One region of the Mesobacillus sp. AQ2 genome, then DNA from elsewhere that is predicted to be linked to it. Evidence: riboswitches for the same ligand, from Rfam matches in the RefSeq annotation. Region 1 holds a riboswitch; the other holds the start of a gene.
What was found. A riboswitch is a leader RNA that binds a small molecule or an ion and turns the genes downstream of it on or off. The one in region 1 is predicted to bind thiamine pyrophosphate.
Positions count from the first base shown of each region.

Region 2: another riboswitch for thiamine pyrophosphate. It lies ahead of thiC (phosphomethylpyrimidine synthase ThiC); the one in region 1 lies ahead of QNH36_RS05430 (3-oxoacyl-ACP reductase).

Region 1 is NZ_CP126080.1:1,094,267-1,098,482, forward strand. It holds gene pepT (peptidase T) at 1-1,083, opposite strand, end outside; gene QNH36_RS05420 (DUF3951 domain-containing protein) at 1,217-1,354, shown strand; gene QNH36_RS05425 (hypothetical protein) at 1,347-1,502, shown strand; TPP riboswitch at 1,560-1,669, shown strand; gene QNH36_RS05430 (3-oxoacyl-ACP reductase) at 1,744-2,505, shown strand; gene thiM (hydroxyethylthiazole kinase) at 2,563-3,372, shown strand; gene thiD (bifunctional hydroxymethylpyrimidine kinase/phosphomethylpyrimidine kinase) at 3,372-4,216, shown strand, end outside; gene thiE (thiamine phosphate synthase) at 4,193-4,216, shown strand, end outside.
Region 2 is NZ_CP126080.1:689,163-693,378, reverse strand. It holds gene QNH36_RS03480 (hypothetical protein) at 353-484, opposite strand; gene thiC (phosphomethylpyrimidine synthase ThiC) at 743-2,488, opposite strand; TPP riboswitch at 2,659-2,773, opposite strand; gene QNH36_RS03470 (HAD family hydrolase) at 3,308-3,625, shown strand; gene QNH36_RS03465 (YdhK family protein) at 3,644-4,216, shown strand, end outside.

The DNA.
Region 1 (4,216 bases):
AGAGCCGTCAGTGCCGCCGCGGATTGGTTTGACGATTGGCTTGATGCCGAGGTTTTCCATTGCTTCATAGGCGATGTCGACAATTTCTTTTACTGGCTCGATTTTATCCTTCATGTTGTAGTACTGGTCGTTCATTTCAAGTTCAACCCGGGTTTCGCCGTATGTAAGCCTTAGTTCATTGGTGATTTTCTGCATCAATTCCTTGCGTGCCTGGAAGCTGTCACGGTCAAAATCACGGATGATGTAGCTCAGCGTCGTCTCCTCGACATCCCCATTAATCGAGCTCAGGTGGAAGAAGCCTTCATATCCTTCTGTATGCTCAGGCGCTTCTTCGGCAGGAAGCTTGCTGTTAAATTCCATCGCGATTTTGGCGGAGTTCACCATTTTGCCCTTTGCTGTTCCGGGGTGGACGTTCTTTCCTTTAAAAGTCACCTTGGCGCCGGCTGCGTTAAAGCTTTCATACTCCAGCTCGCCAAGCGGGCCGCCATCAACGGTGTAGGCGAATTTTGCATTGAATGCTTTTACATCAAACTTATGAGGGCCTCTGCCAATCTCTTCATCCGGGGTGAAAGCAACACGGATTTTACCATGCCTGATTTCAGGGTGCTTGATCAAATAAGCCATCGCCGTCATGATTTCGGCAATCCCTGCTTTGTTGTCAGCACCGAGAAGAGTCGTTCCATCGGTCGTAATCAATGTATGGCCTTTATATTGAGGCAGTTCAGGGAAATCCGCTGGCGACAGGATGATATTCTGCTCCTTATTCAGGATGATCTGATTGCCATCGAAGTCTTCGACAACCTGCGGGTTGACATTTTTGCCTGTAAAATCAGTTGCCGTATCGACGTGGGCAAGGAACCCGATCGTTGGGACTTCCTTATCGGTATTTGCAGGAAGTGTTGCCATCACATAACCGTTTTCATCAATCGTGACTTCCTCCATGCCAATCGATTTTAGTTCCTCGACAAGCATATTGGCAAGGGTGAGCTGGCCTTCGGTCGATGGAGTTTTCTCGCTGTTTTCATTGGACTGTGTGTCGATTTTGACATAAGAGGTGAATCTTTCGATTATCTCGTTTTTCATTGCTTTCATCTCCCATTCATATGTATATTTTCATATTAGCATAGATGATCAAGAAGACCATTTTAAAAAGAATGAAAATTCCATTTTTTGTATCATGTTTATTGTATAATGAAAGTAAAGGAGGCTGGACAGTATGGGGTATTTTTTCACGTTCATAGTGCTGTTTGTCGTGTTTTATCTGATTTTCAAGATAATCCGCTCCGGTAATTTGCCAAGCAATCATTACACTCCATTTGACGATTTAACCGAAGGGAAAAAGAAAGATGATTGATCTTGGCGTCATCATTGTTTTGCTGCTGTCACTCTGGTCGATAACGATTACACTGCAAAAATTAACTGCAAGTATCATCCAAAAGCAGGACCAGCAGCTTAGTCTACTGGAAGAAATCAAAGAAGAACTGAAAAATAGCAGAATATGAACTTTTTACTTTACATATATAGGAGATAAGGCTAGGATAAAGACAATTGAATATTCGATTTACTACTAGGGGTGCCCTGCTGCGGGCTGAGAGGAAGACGCTAAGTCTTTTAACCCTTCGGACCTGATCTGGGTAATACCAGCGTAGGAAAGTAGTGTGAGAGAAATTTTCTTACTTTGCTTTTAAGCCAGGTCCATTATATATGGATCTGGCTTTTTATATTTTAAGGAGGTTGACACAAATGGAGTTAAAAGATCAAGTAGTTTTAATAACTGGAGGAAGCCGTGGCCTTGGTGCAGAAACGGTCAAAGCTTTTGCAAGGGAAGGTGCAAAAGTTGTCATCAACTATTTTCAGAATGAAGAAAAGGCAAAGGCTCTGACAGAGACCATTGGCGAAAATGCCCTTGCTCTCAGGGCGGATGTGCGTGATCCTGCACAGGTCAAAAGCATGTTCAGGTTGGCAAAAGAACATTTTGGGACACCGATTACGACCATCGTCAATAATGCACTGGTCAATTTCAAGTTTGATCCTGTGGCGAATAAGGATGCTTTTGCAGTAGGCTGGGAGGATTACCAACAGCAGCTTGAAGGAGCTGTCCGCGGTTCATTGAATACCATCCAGGCGGGATTGCCAAATATGAAAGAAAAGAAGTTTGGCAGAATCATCAATATTGGCACGAACCTCTTCCAGAATCCGGTTGTCGCCTACCATGACTACACAACAAGCAAGGCTGCGCTGCTGGGATTCACAAGGAATATGGCGATTGATCTTGGAAAGTATGGCATTACCGTCAATATGGTTTCGGGAGGACTGCTAAAAATGACCGACGCAAGCTCAGCTACTTCTGAGGAAGTATTCCAGCTAATCGAATCGTCCACACCTCTTAGAAAAGTCACCGATCCCGCAGAAGTTGCAGACTCAATTTTGTTCTTCGCCTCACCATGGGCGCGTGCAGTTACCGGACAAAATATGGTCGTAGACGGCGGCCTGGTGATGGATTAAGGAGAAGGAATTGAGGTCGCAGATGGCGGTCTGAGGATGGATGAAGGAGGAATTGGAATGGAAAAACGAGAGATTGCTGGTTTGCTGGAGAAGGTCCGCAGAGAGAATCCACTTGTACATAACATCACGAATGTTGTGGTCACGAATTTTACGGCCAATGGGCTGCTGGCTCTTGGTGCATCTCCAGTGATGGCCTATGCACAAGAGGAAGTTGCCGAAATGGCAAGCATAGCGGGCAGCCTTGTGCTGAATATTGGTACGTTGAGGCCACAAGTCGTCGAATCCATGTCGATTGCCGGTAAAGCGGCAAATGAGCATGGAGTTCCAGTCATTCTTGATCCGGTTGGTGCCGGGGCGACTGCTTATCGCACGGAAACTGCAATAAGGCTGATGGACGAACTGGAGATTTCGGTCATCAGAGGAAATGCCGCGGAAATTGCCAATGTAGCAGGGGAAGTCTGGAACATACGGGGTGTTGACGCAGGGGATTCAGATGGGGATGTGATCGAGCTGGCAGAATCCGCTGCCCAAAAATTGAACACAATTGTGGCACTGACAGGGAAAGAAGACGTTATTACAGATGGGAAATCTACGTTTGTCGTCAGAAATGGACACCCAATCCTTACGAAGGTAACCGGTGCTGGATGTCTGCTGACCTCAGTAATCGGGGCATTCACAGCAGTGGAAAAGGATTTTTTGAAAGCAGCAACTGCTGCATTGAGCATTTACGGAGTGGCAGCCGAAGTTGCCGCTGACAAAAGTGCCTTGCAGGGACCAGGGAGTTTTCAAGTGGAGTTCCTGAACCAGCTCTACCATTTGGATGCTGAGGAAATCTACAATAAAAGTTCTTTCGAAAAATGGAGGTAATGAATATGAAAAAAGCACTGACAATCGCAGGATCTGACAGCGGCGGCGGAGCCGGAATCCAGGCTGACCTGAAGACATTCCAGGAACTGAAGGTATTTGGCACATCTGCCCTGACTGCTGTTACCGCGCAAAATACGCTTGGTGTCCAGGGAGTTTTTCCGATGAGCCCTGAGGCGGTAGGCGAACAGATCCAATCAGTCGGTGAGGACATTGGAGCGGATGCCCTGAAAACAGGAATGCTTTTTAACGCGGAAATCATACAAGCGGTCTCGGAAAAAATAAAGCAGTTCGGCTGGGATAAGGTTGTTGTCGATCCTGTCATGATTGCGAAGGGAGGAGCCTCATTGCTCCAGCAGGAGGCTGTATCGGCCCTGAAAAAACATTTGCTTCCGCTCTGTCACATCATCACCCCGAATATCCCCGAAGCCGAAGTGCTGACAGGCATGTCGATTCGCGGTACGGATGAAAAAAAGGAAGCGGCCAAACGAATCCATGCCCTTGGAGCGAAAAATGTAGTGATAAAAGGCGGCCATGATGAGGAAACAAACGAATCTATTGATGTCCTCTTTGACGGAAAGGAATTTGCTTACTTCTCCACTTCAAGGATTGAAACGAATAACACCCATGGAACAGGCTGTACTTTTTCTGCAGCTATCACAGCACAGCTTGCAAAAGGTTCTTCGGTCCATCAAGCGGTTTCGGTGGCTAAGGAGTTCATCCAGGCAGCCATTGCCAACCCGCTGATGATCGGAAATGGACATGGACATGGGCCGACTAATCACTGGGCCTACAATATGAAAAGAGAAAGCGGGGCCTCCTCATGTCAAGAATCAGTCCTGAAAAG
Region 2 (4,216 bases), 410 kb from region 1:
CCACCTTTCTTTATATGATGTAAAAGAACATCTTAATACTACCCGATAGCCTGACTTCCTACAATGCAGTTCATTAATTCGTCAATTTTCATAATTCCTGGCACAGCCACTATAGAGTAGTGTGACAAGTTATGTCATCATACTCCTGCTCCCTAAGGCAGCAGGACTTAACCTACAGCTTCAACCATATAGAGTAAAATGAAGCTGGCAGACGTGAAAAGAAGATCATTTTCTTTTAGACAGAGGGACGGTTCTGTAGTCTCACACCCTTAAGTGTAATGTATTCCCCGACCCTCATTAAAGAAACATGATGTACAAAAATACCTGTGTAATTGACTCCGTTTCGAGTCGTCTACACAGGTTCTTTTTTGGATATTTCCGCGATTATGGTTTGATTCTTGCCGTTCCTTTTCGCTTGATACAAGCTGTCATCTGCTGCTTTGAAGAAGTTTTCCTTACCGAGGCCCAACACTAATCGTGACATTCACGCTGGCCCCAGTTTATGATTGAAACGCAACAGAGAAAGTGAAATGGCTCTTAATAGACAATTTATCCCCTTCGCATACGGAATTACTAATCAATTAAACCTGTAAAAAATGCTAAATGACCATTCCATGAGTTTGGGAAAAAGTTACCTGAACGATGTATTCATCGACTTAAAGGTGTGAAAATAGGCGCAAAAAGACGGACTTAAGAGATTACTAGATAAAAATAGAAAGCGGCTCGCCTTTTTAATCAGTTCTTATTGATAAAGCTTTCCTCCGGCTTTTTTAAATTCCTCTGCTTTTTCAACAAGTCCCCTCTTGATTGCGTCCTCCGGCTCTAGCTTATGCTCTTTTGCATAGTTCCGGATATCATGGGAGATTCTCATGCTGCAGAATTTAGGTCCGCACATAGAACAGAAGTGAGCAGTTTTTGCACCTTCAGCCGGCAATGTTTCGTCGTGGTATTCCAATGCGCGTTCAGGATCCAATGAAAGATTGAACTGATCTCTCCAACGGAATTCAAAACGGGCTTTCGACAGGGCATCGTCCCTTTTTTGCGCTCCAGGATGGCCCTTTGCCAGATCAGCGGCATGGGCGGCAATTTTGTAGGTGATCACACCCTCACGCACATCGTCTTTGTTCGGCAGTCCCAAATGTTCCTTTGGCGTTACGTAACAGAGCATAGCTGTACCGTACCAGCCGATCATCGCAGCTCCGATCGCAGATGTAATGTGGTCATATCCCGGCGCGATGTCAGTGGTTAGCGGTCCTAGTGTATAAAATGGAGCTTCCTGGCAAATCTCCAGCTGCTTATCCATGTTCTCCTTGATTAAATGCATCGGAACATGCCCGGGTCCCTCAACCATTACCTGTACATCATGCTTCCACGCAAGCTTCGTCAACTCCCCAAGTGTTTTGAGCTCAGCAAATTGGGCCTCGTCATTGGCATCAGCAATCGATCCCGGGCGCAAACCATCTCCCAGAGAGAAGGCCACATCATATGCCTTCATGATTTCGCAGATTTCTTCAAAGTGTGTATAAAGGAAGTTTTCTTTATGGTGATGAAGGCACCATTGTGCCATGATCGAACCGCCTCTTGAGACAATTCCGGTCAATCGTCTGGCAGTCAGCGGAACATACCGCAACAAGACGCCTGCATGGATGGTAAAGTAGTCAACCCCTTGCTCAGCTTGTTCAATCAGGGTATCTTTGAACACTTCCCAGCTAAGGTCCTCAGCAATGCCATTCACTTTTTCAAGCGCCTGGTAAATCGGAACAGTGCCAACCGGAACAGCTGAATTCCGGATAATCCATTCGCGTGTCGTATGAATGTTTTTTCCTGTAGACAAATCCATGATTGTATCTGCACCCCATCGGGTAGCCCACGTCATTTTTTCCACTTCTTCCTCAATGGACGAGGAGACGGCCGAGTTCCCAATGTTCGCATTTATTTTGACATGAAAGTTCCTGCCGATAATCATGGGTTCAGTCTCAGGATGATTGATATTGGAAGGAATGATGGCCCTGCCCCTTGCCACTTCAGATCTCACAAATTCCGGGTCCATATTCTCCCGTATCGCTATGAACTCCATCTCCGGCGTAATGATTCCCTTTTTGGCATAATGCAGCTGGGTAACATTCTTCCCTTCCTTCGCCCTCAATGGCTTACGCGATAGGTCCGGAAAAACCTTATCATTTGCCCGCGGGTCATGCTCACTTGAGTATCCATTGTCCTCGGGCTTTATTTTCCGGCCCTCATACGCTTCAACATCCCCTCGTCTCTGAATCCACCTGCTCCTCAGTGGAGGAAGACCCTTTCTAAGATCGGGTGTATAAGCAGGATCCGTATAGGGACCGCTCGTATCATATACGCGAACCGGCTCATTGGTTTCCTCTCCAAAAGATCCGCTGGTCGGACTTAATTCAATCTCTCGCATCGGAACCCTAATATCAGGCTGCGAGCCCTCCACATAGACTTTTTTGCTCCCAGAGAAGCTTGCCATAATCGAAATGCTGTCCTGGTTTAATGATTTTGCTGTTTTCACTGATCATCTCTCCCTTTTTTAAAATTGAGGGACGAGATCTGGCACCTGGGAAGTTCCCTAGTATGTAAAAAAGCCGGCCCACATAAAGATGGACCGGCTTTAACCGCGAATGTCTCTGCACAAAAAGACTGTGCACTTGTCAACTTCCCCACGCTGGTATGATCCAGATCAGGTCCAAAGAGTCAAGGAACTTTAACGCGTCCCTTTCTCAGCCCAAGCTATTGGGCACCCCTAGTTATTGCTATTCAGTTCCCTTCGAGTATACACAATACGAAAAATAAAGAAAAGTTTTTTAAGCAATAGAGTGCTTATTGCCTATATGGACAATAGAACACACTTTCAAGGAGTTTAGCTAAAGAAGCCCTTAGACAAATACCGACCAAATTCTCCCTCTTCCTTAGAGAGTACAAATAATTACATGAAATTCTATCATTATTCTAAAAACATGAAGACGATTAACACAGCTTCGTAAAGGCTGGTTGACTTATGTTATTAATCATTTTTAAAAAATCCCTCATTTCAAGTTCATACAGTACCTCTTCTGTTAGAAAGCCATATAAAAAATAAGTTTTACGATAGGGGTGTAGGGTATAAAAATATCGAATGCTTATCACGCGATTAGGACATTGTTTTCGGAAAAATAATGGTTAACTTTGATACTTCTGAAAGGAGGAACCACAATGGCATAAATGGCTATTTTGCGCAGCAGTTCTTGCGGGTATCATTACACTTGCCTATTGGGCTGCCACAGGTGATTTCGAATTTGCTTTGGAACGAATGGTTACTGTTTTAATTATCGCTTGCCCCCATGCACTTGGTTTGGCGGGTCCTTTAGTAACATCACGGTCAACCGCCATAGCAGCGAAAAAGGGATTGTTAATTCCTAATAGAGTGGCATCCGAAGGGACATATAAAGGAGTTCGGATTGTTTTTGATAACACGGGGACACTAACCGAGGGAAACTTCGGAGTAACAGATATTTTTCCTGTCCAGGGAATAAGTGAGGAAGAACTTTTAACCCTGGCATATTCAGTTGAAACCCAATCGAACCATCCTATTGCAAAGGGAATTGTATTGATTAAAAAATCCAAATAGAAGAAAGGATGATTTTTAATGAAATCCAATAAATTTTTGTCCATTATAATCACTCTGATTATGGCTCTCGTTTTATCTGCTTGTAACGGAAACAACAACACTTCAGCTCCACCTGAAAATAACGCAGATAAAAAAACGGAAGAATCCAATGAACATATGGAAATGGATCATTCAAGTTCAGGTGAGGTTCCCGAAGAACTAGAAGTTGCGGAAAATCCAACCTACCCGGTTGGGAGCCAAGCTGTCATGCACGCAAAACATATGAAGGGAATGGACGGGGCAGTTGCAACCATTGCAGGAGCCTATAATACAACAGTTTATTCGGTTTCCTATACTCCTACAAATGGTGGTGAACGCGTAGAGGACCATAAATGGGTCATTCATGAAGAAATTGAGAACGCAGGCAAAGAACCATTCAAGCCTGGCGATGAAGTCAAATTGAATGCAGACCATATGAAGGGGATGAATGGAGCCACTGCTGTAATTGATTCAGCCGAAGAAACAACGGTTTATATGGTAGATTTCAAAAATACTGAAACAGGTAAAGAAGTAAAAAACCATAAATGGGTCATAGAAAGTGAACTATCGCCG